Regions from separate parts of the Streptomyces sp. NPDC050619 genome, predicted to be linked through region 2. Evidence: riboswitches for the same ligand, from Rfam matches in the RefSeq annotation. Region 2 holds a riboswitch; the other holds the start of a gene.
The links. A riboswitch is a leader RNA that binds a small molecule or an ion and turns the genes downstream of it on or off. The one in region 2 is predicted to bind FMN.
Positions count from the first base shown of each region.

Region 1: it holds a riboswitch for FMN, as region 2 does, so the genes downstream of both, AB0I77_RS37725 (riboflavin synthase) here and ribB (3,4-dihydroxy-2-butanone-4-phosphate synthase) in region 2, are expected to answer to the same signal.

Region 1 is NZ_JBFAIR010000030.1:47,077-53,041, forward strand. It holds gene AB0I77_RS37710 (glycoside hydrolase family 6 protein) at 1-263, shown strand, start outside; gene AB0I77_RS37715 (MFS transporter) at 266-1,477, opposite strand; gene AB0I77_RS37720 (ROK family transcriptional regulator) at 1,607-2,803, shown strand; FMN riboswitch at 3,046-3,176, shown strand; gene AB0I77_RS37725 (riboflavin synthase) at 3,322-3,924, shown strand; gene AB0I77_RS37730 (nicotinamide mononucleotide transporter family protein) at 3,921-4,562, shown strand; gene AB0I77_RS37735 (bifunctional 3,4-dihydroxy-2-butanone-4-phosphate synthase/GTP cyclohydrolase II) at 4,559-5,932, shown strand; gene ribH (6,7-dimethyl-8-ribityllumazine synthase) at 5,952-5,965, shown strand, end outside.
Region 2 is NZ_JBFAIR010000001.1:161,590-167,554, forward strand. It holds gene AB0I77_RS00740 (amino acid adenylation domain-containing protein) at 1-3,238, shown strand, start outside; FMN riboswitch at 3,348-3,476, shown strand; gene ribB (3,4-dihydroxy-2-butanone-4-phosphate synthase) at 3,595-4,260, shown strand; gene AB0I77_RS00750 (hypothetical protein) at 4,301-5,209, shown strand; gene AB0I77_RS00755 (hypothetical protein) at 5,210-5,965, shown strand, end outside.

The DNA.
Region 1 (5,965 bases), on a different contig from region 2:
ACGACCGCCGGGTCCTCGACGCCCTGGGCGGCCCGGCGAACCTGGGCGCCGTCATCGACACCAGCCGCAACGGCAACGGCGCCCCGGCCGACGGCGAGTGGTGCGACCCGGCCGGACGGAAGCTCGGCCGGGCGCCCACGCTGAACACCGGGGAGCCGCGGATCGACGGCTACCTGTGGGTGAAGCTGCCGGGGGAGTCGGACGGCTGCAAGGGCGCGCCGGGGACGTTCACGCCGTCGTACGCCTACGAGTTGGCGCGCTGAGTTCAGGGCCGTGGGTCGGCAACCGCCGCGGCCCGCCGACCGACCTTCGGCCGGTCGCGGTCGCCCGCGCGCAGTACGCCCGCGAAGGCCACGATCCCGCACGCCAGCACCGTCACCAGACCGAACGACACCGTCAGGCTGGTCACCTCGGCCAGACCGCCGATGGCGCTCGGCGCGATCAGACCCGAGGTGTACGTGATGGTCGCGACACCCGCGATGGCCAGGCTGGGGTTCGGCCCGCTGCGGCCCGCCGCGGCGAAGCACAGCGGTACGACGACGGCGATGCCCAGCCCCATGAGCGCGAACCCGCCCATCGCCACCGCCGGATGGTCCGCCACGACGATGAGCAGGCCGCCCAGGACGGCGAGGAAGCCCCCGGCACGGACCGTGCGCACGGAGCCGAACCGGTCCACGACCTTGTCGCCGGCGAACCGGGCGATCGCCATGGTGAGCGTGAAGCCCGTCGTGCAGGCGGCCGCGAGGCCGGCCGAGGACTCCAGCCGATCGCGCAGATAGACCGCCGACCAGTCCAGGCTCGCGCCCTCCGCGAACACCGCGCAGAACCCGACCGCGCCGATGAGCAGCGCCGACTTGGGCGGCAGCGCGAAACGGGGCGGCGGTTCCTCGTCCTGCGCGGGTTGCAGATCGAGCACCCACGCGCACATGGCCACGCCGAGAACGGTGAGAACGCCGGCCGCCAGCGCGTGGTGCAGCCGGGCGTCCGCGCCCAGGTGCGCGGCGAGCGTGCCGGCCGCCGAGCCGATCAGGGCGCCCGCGCTCCACATGCCGTGCAGCCCGGACATGATCGACCGGCCCAGGCGGTTCTCGATCTCGACGCCCAGCGCGTTCATCGCCACGTCCGCCATGCCCGCCGTGGCGCCGTAGACGAACAGCGCCAGGCAGAGGGTGAGGAGGTTCGGGGCGAGCGAGGGCAGGATCAGCGACAGCGTCCACAGGGCGATCAGGCCGCGCAGGGCGTTGCGGGCGCCGAAGCGGTGGCTGATGCGGCCCGCGAGCGGCATCGCCACGGACGCGCCGAGCGCGGGGAAGGCGAGGGCGAGCCCCAGCTGCCCGGCGCTCACCGAGGCGTGGTCCTGGATCCACGGCACGCGGGTCGCGAACGAGCCGGTCACGGCGCCGTGCACGGCGAACACGGCGGCCACGGCGTACCTGGCCTGCCTCACCTCGCGCTGTTCGTAGAGCACGCCACTCATTCTCCGGTCCCTCCCGGTCATGCCGCCTCGCTGAAGCCGCCGCGTAAACTATCAGGGTCCCTTCCTGATAGATAGGGGATTTACGGCCGTGCCATCCGTACGGCTCAGCCGATCTGGGAGGATCCCGGCATGCCCGCATCCCCGAGCACCGCCCGGGCCATCAACGACGGGCTCGCCCTGCGCCTGCTCCAGCAGGAGGGCCCGTTGACGGCAGGTCAGCTGAAACAGCTGACCGGCCTGTCCCGGCCGACCGTCGCCGACCTCGTCGAACGCCTCACCGCCGCCGGCCTCATCGCGGTCGTCGGGGAGTCGGGCGAGCAGCGACGCGGGCCGAACGCGAAGCTGTACGGCATCGTGGCCGACCGGGCCCAACTGGCCGCGCTGGACGTCCGGACCCAGGGCGTCTCGGTCCTCGTGTCCGACCTGCTCGGGCAGGTGCTCGCCGAGGCGTCCGTGCCGATCGGCGACGACGCGGGGACGGGGCCCGCGGTGGAGCAGGCGGTCACGCTGGTCGAGCGCGTGGCGAAGGAGGCGGGGGCCGACCGGCTGCACACCCTCGGCATCGGCGCGCCCGGCCTGATCGACCCGGCGAGCGGTGAACTCCGCGACTCGTCGGGCCTGCCCGAGTGGCACCGGCGACTGGTGGCCGCCCTCCAGGAAAGGTTCCCTCAGGCCCGGGTCAGCGTCGAGAACGAGACCAACCTCGCGGCGCTGGCGGAACAGCGTGACGGTGCGGCCCGGGACCGGGACACGTTCGTGCTGCTGTGGCTGGGCCTCGGCATCGGCGCCGCAGTCGTCCTCGACGGCACGCTGCGCCGGGGCGTCTCCGGCGGCGCGGGCGAGATCGGCTTCCTGCCGGTGCCGGGCACCACACGGCTGCCCTCCGCCACCGACTGCGACGGCGGTTTCCACTCCCTCGCCGGAGCCGGGGCGGTGGCCGGCCTGGCCGTGGCGCACGGTATGACGGCGGCGCCCGCCGCGCCCGAGCCGTACGCGACGGCGCTGGTCCGCGAGGCGGTCGGCCGGGCCGGCCGGGACCCGTCCGCCGACCGTTTCCTCGACGCCCTCGCCGACCGCGTCGCCCTGGGCGCCGCCGCGGTCGTCTCCGTGCTGGATCCCGGCTGCGTGGTCCTGGCCGGCGAGATCGGCCGCGCCGGCGGCGACACCCTCGCCACCCGCGTCCATCACCGGCTCGCCCGGATGTCCCCCCTGCCCACGGAGGTGCGCCCCAGCACGCTGGGCGGCGGCGCGGTGCTGCGAGGGGCACTGCTGACGGCCCGCGACCGGGCACAGGAGGAACTCTTCGCACCCCGGAAGCCCGGGTAGCCGCACTGGTTGCGGGGCTTGCGTCGGGGTTCCTTTCCGGATGAGGGGCCCGGCGGCGGGCAAGGGCCGTCGTCACCGCCGCCGGACCGGTCTGGAGTGGCCAAAAGGACTAGACCATGCGGATCAAGACTCCAGCAGGCGGGCCGACTTGAGAAGTCCAGCGGCACTTCCTGTGAGTCACCCCACACCGTTCGCCCGCATGGGCGTCGATCCGGCGTGGCACACTTGCCGTGTACCAGAAGCAGCGCACTCCGGGGTCGGTGAAAGTCCGAACCGGCGGTTACAGTCCGCGACCCGGTCGCTTCCAGCGGCCGGTTGACTAGGTGAAATTCCTGGACCGACGGTTAAAGTCCGGATGGGAGGCAGTGCGCGGCGGGCGGGCATTCGTGCGCGCCGCCGTATCGGTTCGTCCCTTGGGCGGGCTCCGTCCGGCGTCGCCCCCGGTGTTCCCGTTCGTACATTCTGTCGTCATCGACAGCCCCGGAGTCCGTGCCCGAAGAGGCAGGAGGACCCGGGAAGTGTTCACCGGAATCGTCGAAGAGCTGGGTGAGGTCACCGCCGTCGAGAATCTCGGCGACGCCTCCCGCTTCCGGCTGCGTGGCCCCGCCGTCACCGAGGGTGCGAAGCACGGCGACTCCATCGCCGTCAACGGCGTCTGTCTGACCGTCGTCGATCACGAGGGCGACGAGTTCACCGCCGATGTGATGGCCGAAACCCTGAACCGCTCCAGCCTGGGCGTCCTCGCCGTCGGCTCCCGCGTCAACCTCGAACGTCCCACCGCCGTCGGCGCCCGCCTCGGCGGGCACATCGTGCAGGGGCACGTCGACGGCACCGGGCAGGTGCTGGAGCGCAAGCTGTCCGAGCACTGGGAGATCGTCAAGGTCTCGCTCCCGGCGGACCTCGCGCGCTATGTCGTCGAGAAGGGCTCCATCACCGTCGACGGCATCAGCCTCACCGTCGTCGACGCCGGCCCCGACTACTTCACCGTCAGCCTCATCCCCACCACCCTCGCCCTGACCACGCTCGGCCTCAAGCAGCCCGGCGACCCGGTCAACCTCGAGGTCGACATCATCGCCAAGTACGTCGAGCGACTGCTGGGCACCCCGGGGGCCGCGCGGTGAACTCCCTCAACTCCGAGGCATTCGTCCTGTTCGACCAGCACATCCTCTGGTCGGACATGATCGGCAACATCCTCGGTCTGATCACCCTCGCCCTCGGCTGGCGCCGCTCCCTGTGGACCTGGCCGGTGCAGTTCCTCTCCGGCCTCGTCCTCTTCGGCGCCTTCTTCGGCCACCTCACCGGGAGCGCCGGCAAGCAGGCCGTCGTCATGGTCGTCGCCCTGTACGGCTGGTGGCAGTGGAACCGCCGCAAGGGCGAGTCCCAGGACGGCCAGATCACCCCGCGCTTCGCCACCTGGCGCGAGCGCGCGGCGATGGTCGCCGCCGCCGCCCTCGGCACGGTCGCGGTGGCGCTGCTCTTCAAGGCGTACCCGACCCTGTCCTGGGACCCCTGGCCGGACGCCTACATCTTCGTCGGCACCGTCGTCGCCATGTACGCCCAGGCGCGCGGCATGGTCGAGTTCTGGTTCGCCTGGCTGCTCGTCGACCTGGTCGGCGTCCCCCTGAACTTCGCCAACGGCTATGCCTTCTCCGGCTTCGTCTACGTCATCTACGGCGCAATCGTCCTGTGGGGCATGCGCGACTGGTGGCTGCGCTCCCGCAAGGCCTCGCAGCCCGTCCTGGAAGGAGCGCCGGCATGACTGCCCGCCCGTCACCCACCACCGCCCTGAACGAGGCTCCCCCAGAGCCGAAAGCCTGGGGGGACCCCCATCGCGCCACTCCTCTTGTCCCACCGATCCTGTACAGCACCGACGGCATCGAGGACTTCGCGCTCGACCCGATCGAGCAGGCCATCGCGGACATCGCGGCCGGCCGCCCGATCGTGGTCGTCGACGACGAGGACCGCGAGAACGAGGGCGACCTCGTCGTAGCCGCCGAGAAGGCGACCCCCGAGATCGTCGCCTTCATGATGAGCGAGTGCCGCGGCCTGATCTGCGCGCCCATGGAGGGCCCGGAACTGGACCGGCTCCGGCTCCCGCAGATGGTCGAGGACAACACCGAGTCGATGAAGACCGCGTTCACCGTCTCCGTGGACGCCTCGGCCGCCCACGGCGTGAGCACCGGGATCTCGGCCTCCGACCGCGCGACCACGCTCCAGCTCCTCGCGAGCGGTACGGCGCAGCCCGCGGACCTGGTCCGCCCCGGCCACGTCTTCCCGCTCCGCGCCAGGCCCGGCGGTGTCCTCGTCCGCAACGGCCACACCGAGGCCGCCGTCGACCTCGCGCGCCTGGCGGGCCTGCGGCCGGCCGGCGCGATCGTCGAGATCGCCGGCGAGGACGGCCGCATGCTGCGCCTGCCCGAGCTGATCCCGTTCGCCCGCAAGCACGGCCTGACGATCATCTCCATCGAGGACCTGATCGCCTACCGCCGCACCTCCGAGCCCACGGTCCGCCGCGAGGCCGAGGTCCACCTGCCCACCGCCCACGGCACGTTCACGGCGTACGGCTACCGCTCCACCGTCGACGGCGTCGAGCACGTCGCCCTCGTGCACGGCGAGATCGGCGACGGCGAGGACGTCGTCGTCCGCGTCCACTCCGAGTGCCTCACCGGCGACGTGTTCCACTCCCTGCGCTGCGACTGCGGCCCCCAGCTGGACGCCTCTTTGGAGCGCATCCAGGCGGAGGGCAGGGGAGTGGTGGTCTACCTGCGCGGACACGAGGGGCGCGGCATCGGTCTGCTGTCCAAACTCCGGGCGTACGAGCTCCAGGAGCAGGGCCACGACACCCTCGACGCCAACCTGGAGCTCGGCCTGCCCGCCGACGCCCGGGATTACGGCGCCGGCGCGCAGATCCTGAAGGACCTCGGCGTCCACAGCGTGCGCCTGATGACCAACAACCCCGACAAGACCGACGCGCTCGTCCGCCACGGCCTCAAGGTCACCGGCCGCGAGCCGATGCCCGTGAAGGCGGGCGAGCACAACCTCCGCTACCTGCGCACCAAGCGGGACCGGATGGGGCACGACCTGCCCTGGCTGGAGACGACCCCCGTCTCCACCTGCGGCAACCAGTAAGAAACCACCAAGGAGAGACGTGAGCGGCAAGGG
Region 2 (5,965 bases):
GGACCGCCCCGCCGCCCCACGCCCCGCCCTGGTCTCCGCACCGCGTCCCTCGCGATTGCCGCTGTCCCACGCACAGCGCCGCCTGTGGTTCCTGGGCCGCCTGGAAGGCCCGACGGCCACCTACAACATGCCCCTCGCCCTCCGCATGCGCGGACCGCTCGACACCGCCGCGCTGCACGAGGCGCTGGCTGACGTCGTGGCCCGGCACGAGGCACTGCGGACCGTCTTTCCGGAGACCGACGGAGAACCGAGGCAGGAGATCGTCGAGGCCCAACTCCCCGTCGTCGACATGCGCAACGCCGAGGAAGCGCTCGCCTTCCTTGAGCGGGGGTTCGATCTGGCCGCCGAACTCCCCATGCGTGTAGGACTGTTGCGTAATGCTCCCCAGGACCACACCCTCCTGCTCGTCGTTCACCACATCGCGTGCGACGGATGGTCCATGGCCCCGCTGGCCCGCGACCTGCTCGACGCCTACGCCGCCCGCACTGGCGACCGCCGACCGTCCGCCGCGCCCCTGTCGGTCCAGTACGCCGACTACACCCTCTGGCAGCACCGTCTCCTCGGCGACCCGCACGACTCCGACTCCCTGTACGCGCGCCAACTCGACTACTGGCGCACGGCGTTGCGCGGTCTTCCCGAGCAACTGGAGCTGCCCTTCGACCATCCCCGGCCGATGCGCGCCTCCTACCGCGGCGCCGCCACCACGCTGACCGTCGGCGCGCCGGAACACCGCGCCCTGCACCGCCTGGCCAGGGAGTCGGGCGCCACCGTGTTCATGGCCGTACGAGCGCTCGTAGCCGCCCTGCTCACCCGCCTGGGCGCCGGAACCGACGTTCCTCTCGGAGTCCCCGTCGCCGGCCGAACCGACCCGGCACTGGACGACATGGTGGGCTTCTTCGTCAACACCCTGGTGCTGCGTACCGACACCTCCGGGGACCCGAACTTCCGGGAGCTGCTGACCCGGGTTCGCCACGCCGACCTCGACGCCCTGGCCCACCAGGACCTCCCGTTCGAATGCCTCGTCGAGGACTTGGCCCCGCCGCGCTCGACGGCCCGGCACCCTCTCTTCCAGGTCCTTGTGGTGAGCCAGAACAACGACCGGGCACGGTTCCGGCTGCCCGGCCTCGACGTCGACGCCGAGGAACCCCGGCTCGGCGTGGCCAAGTTCGACCTCTCCTGCAGCCTCGACGAGCGGTACACGCACGACTCGGAACCGGACGGCATCGAGATCACCGTCGAGTACGCCACCGACCTCTTCGAATCGGCCACGGTGGAGCGGATGAACGGGTATCTGCGCCGCCTGCTGGACGCGGTGCTCGCCGACCCCGAAGCGCCGCTCGGCAGCCTCGACCTCATGCCCGCCGAAGAGCGCCGCCGCGTACTCGTCGACTGGAACGCCACGGACCGCCAGGTCCCTCCGCACAGCCTGCCGCAGATGATCGAGGCCCAGGTCGCCCGGACCCCCGAGGCCGTTGCCCTCGTCCACGAGGACGAGTCCCTCACCTATGCGGAGCTCAACGCCCGTGTGAACCGGATGGCCCGGCTGCTCGCCGGGATGGGCGTGGGGCCGGAGCAGACGGTCGCGCTGTTCCTGCCGCGCTCCGTCGAACTGCTGGTGGCTCTGCTCGGCGTGGTCAAGGCCGGAGCCGCCTATCTGCCGCTCGACCCCGACTACCCGGCCGAGCGCATCGCCTACATGCTTCAGGACGCACGGCCCATCCGCGCCCTGACGGTGACCGGCATGAGCGAACGGCTCCCGACCGTCGCGCGGACCGTGGTGATCGACGCGCCTGCGGTACTCGACACCCTGGCCCGCCAACCCGACACCGACCTCACCACAACGCATCGGCCCGATCACCCCGTCTACGTCATCTACACCTCCGGCTCGACCGGGCGGCCCAAGGGCGTGGTGTTTCCCTCGGGCGCGCTGGTCAACCTCATGGCCTGGCACGCCGAGACCGTCGGCGGCGGGCCGGGCACGACGACGGCACAGTTCGCGTCACTCAGCTTCGATGCCGCCGCCCACGAGATCTTCTCCGCGCTGACCTCGGGCAAGACCCTCGCCGTCCCACGGGACGAGGTCCGCAAGGACACCCGGTCGCTGGTCCGCTGGCTCGCACACCACGACGTGAACGAACTGTTCGCGCCGACCCCGGTCGTCGAGACCGTCGTCGACACGGCCCGCGAACTCGGCCTGGCCCTCCCCGCCTTGACCGACATCGTCCAGGCGGGCGAGGCCCTCACCCTCCAACCGCCCCTGCGCGACTTCTGCTCGGCAGTCCCCGGCCGCCGTCTGCACAACTTCTACGGTCCCACCGAGACCCACGTCGTCACCGCGCACACCGTGACCGAGGAGGAGATCCGCTCGGGCGTCACGAGCGTCCCGATCGGAGGGCCGATCTGGAACACGTGTGTGTACGTGCTGGATGAGGCATTGTCTCCGGTGCCGGTGGGCGTGTGGGGGGAGTTGTATGTGGCGGGGGGTGCCGTGGGACGGGGGTATTGGGAGCGTGGCGGGCTGACGGCGGCCCGGTTCGTGGCGGACCCGTTCGGTGGTGGAGGGCGGATGTACCGGACGGGGGATGTCGTGCGGTGGGGGGTGGACGGCGGTCTGGAGTTCCGGGGGCGTTCCGATTTTCAGGTGAAGGTGCGCGGTTTTCGGGTGGAGTTGGGCGAGGTCGAGGCGGTGGTGGGCGGGGTTGAGGGGGTGAGCCGGGTGGTGGCGGTCGTGCGTGAGGACCGGCCGGGGGACCGGCGGTTGGTGGCCTACGTGGTGCCGGAGGCCGGGCACCGGGTCGTGGGTCCTGAGGTAAGGCGTGTGGTGGCGGGGGTGTTGCCGGAGTACATGGTGCCGTCGGCGGTAGTGGTGCTGGCGGACGGGCTGCCGTTGACGGTGAACGGGAAGGTGGACCGCGCCCGGTTGCCGGTACCGGACTACGGGGCGGGCGCGTCTGGTGGGGCACCTGCGGATGAGCGGGAGGAGGCGCTGTGCCGGTTGTTCGGTGAGGTGCTCGGCGTGGAGGGCGTGGAGGGCGTGGGGCCGGAGGACGGGTTCTTCGATCTGGGCGGCCACTCTTTGCTCGCCGTGCGGCTGGTGGCGCGGGTGCGTGCCGAGTTGGGCTGCGAGGTGTCCGTACGGGACGTCTTCGACCACCCGACCGCACGGGGAGTGGCCGGACGTCTGGACGACCGGCCCGCCACCCCGCGCCCCGCCCTCCGCCGCAGGGTGGTCACGTGATCAAACGCATTATCGGCCGAGAACCTGTGTTTATGAGCAGAGGTGTATGGAAGGGCCTGGCGCGTCAGATAGGGCTGTGGCAACATAGAGCTGCCAAATTTAATCCACACAACGCAAGCGGGGTTCGGTGCAATTCCGAACCGGCGGTGAAAGCCCGCGACCCGGTCGAAGCCAGCGGCCGGTTGACCCGATGAAATTTCGGGGCCGACGGTTAAAGTCCGGAAGGGAGTTTGCGTGTAGTGGCATTCTGGCGTTCACCGGCGAATATCCGACCGGTGCGCCCTGGGCTGTCGCGCTCTTCCGCTCCCGACCTCGCTCGTGCTTGGTGCATGGCCATGCCGGAAGAGGAGATGGGGATGTTCCCACTCGAGACCGTCGAGGAAGCCATCGACACTGTGCGGGCCGGAAGGCCGGTGGTGGTGGCCGATGACAATGACCGGGAGAACGAGGGCGACCTGATCTTCGCCGCCCAGTACGCCACCCCGGAACTGCTGGCTTTCATGGTGCGCCACACATCGGGATATGTCTGCGCGCCATTGACCCCGCAGGACTGCGACCGCCTTGAACTGCCACCGATGTGCTCCACCAACCAGGACCGGCGCGGCACCGCCTACACCGTGACCGTCGACGCCCGCGACGGCGTCACCACCGGTATCTCGGCCGCCGACCGCGCCCATACCATCCGGCTGCTCGCCGATCCGGCCACCTCGGCCGGCGACCTGTGCCGGCCGGGCCATGTGGTCCCGCTGCGCGGCGTCCCCGGCGGTGTGCTGCGCCGTACCGGACACACCGAGGCGACGCTCGATCTCGTGCGACTGGCCGGCTGCCGCCCCGCGGGCGTGCTGTGCGAGCTGGTCAACGACGACGGGACCATGAAGCGCCTGCCCGATCTGCGCCGCTTCGCCGACGAGTTCGAGCTGCCGCTGATCACCGTCGCCCAGTTGGTCCAGTACCGCCGCAAGATCGGCGACACGCACGACGACCCCCGCAAGAACGACCTGGCCATCGGTGCCGCCCGGTGATCCGGCCGACCGCCTGAGGAAGAACCCGTCTGGAGGTACCGTGGAGCTTCGCCATCGTGACGTCGGCCCGGGAAGGCCGCAGAGCCCTCTTGAACCCGAGGGCCTGCATATCGCCCTGATGGGCATCGACGGGGCGGGGAAGAGTACGATCGCCGTCGAATTGGCCGATTCCCTGCGTGCGGCCGGCCACAAGGTGGAGATCGTCAATTTCAAGCGGGCCATGGCGGGAGCGGAACCGGCCACCGCCGGCGTGCTGTTCCATGTGGCGTTCGCCGCCCTGCGGGCTCAATACGCGGAAGCCGTTCCGGCAGATCCCCTGAGCGACCTCGCCACGCTGCTGACCGGTGACGACGACAGTGCGAAGTTCTCCGAGATCGAGGACGGGCTGCGCGCGGTGGATGTCTCGGGCAACGGCGCGCGGCCCCTGCTGTCCTCGGCGGTCCTGGAGATCGTCGGCGGCTTCTGGGTGCACAGCTATGTGGAGTCGCGGCTGCGCGACGGGGTCGTCGTCGTGAACGACAGCTTCGGGTACAAACACGCCCTGAAGAACGTGCTGTTGGCCCAGCGGTTGTCCGGTCCCGGTTCCTCCGTGCATGCCGAAGCGCAGCGCGTGCTGGAGGCCGCCAGATCGCTCTTCCACGCCCTGTTCCGGCCGACGTACGGCTACTGGGTCGACACCGATCCGCGGCTGGCCCTGCGCTGGCGGGCGACCACGGGCGATGTCACCACCCCGTTCGAGAGTTACGGCCTGGCCGGGGAGCACGGTGAGGCGTCGTTCCTCGCGATGCAGGATCACTGCCGTCAGGCATTCGGGGAAGCCGCGCGGGAGTGGCAGTGGCAGAGCATCGCCCTGGCGGACGTACCGCGGGAGGAGAACATCGGGCGAGCCGTCCGGCTCATCGAGCAGGACGCTCTGCGGCACCTCGAGCGGGCACGGGCAGCGCGGTAGATGCGGAGCGGATACGACACCGAGAGCAGAGGACTCGCCTGGCTGCGTCAGTGTCTGGCCGAGGAGCGGGCGGAGTCCGGGCTGGCCTTCAACCCGCTCCGCGACGCCTTCCAGCGCGCTCCCGAAGAGGTCTACGCCGCGTTACGGCACCGCAGTCCGGTCCACTACAGTCGGCTGCTGGACTGCTGGGTGGTCACCCGGTACGAGGATGTCGCCCGCCTGTTGCGCGAGCACGGTGTCTTCCGCAGCAGCCCGGATTCGACCACTCAGGACCTCGTCGATCCCTATGTGACGCTCGACCCCGACCGGCCGTCACTGTTCATGCTCGACCCGCCCGACCACACGCGGCTGCGCGGCGCCGTCCGGGACGCGTTCGGGCCCGAGGCGATACGGCGGCTGACCCCGCGGCTGGAGGACTGCGTGCGCCGGGTCATCCGGTCCCTGGGCCGTTCGGGCGACCAGGTCGATCTGGTGACGCGGTTCGCCGACGTCATCCCGCTGCGCGTGTTCGACCTGATCTCCGGACTCGATCTTCACACCGTGGACGAGGTCACCGGCTGGGTGGACCAGATCGTGCGCGGACTTGAGCCCATCGCCACAGCACGGACCGCCCAGCAGGCGCTGACGGCCTATCAGGCGCTGGGTGCCTGCCTCGACGAGCGGCGCTCCGGGCCGGCCCGGGAGGGGTCGCTGCACTGGTCACTGCTCCGCGGTGTCGAGGCGGGCGAGCTGACCGACGCGGAGGCCCGGCAGTTG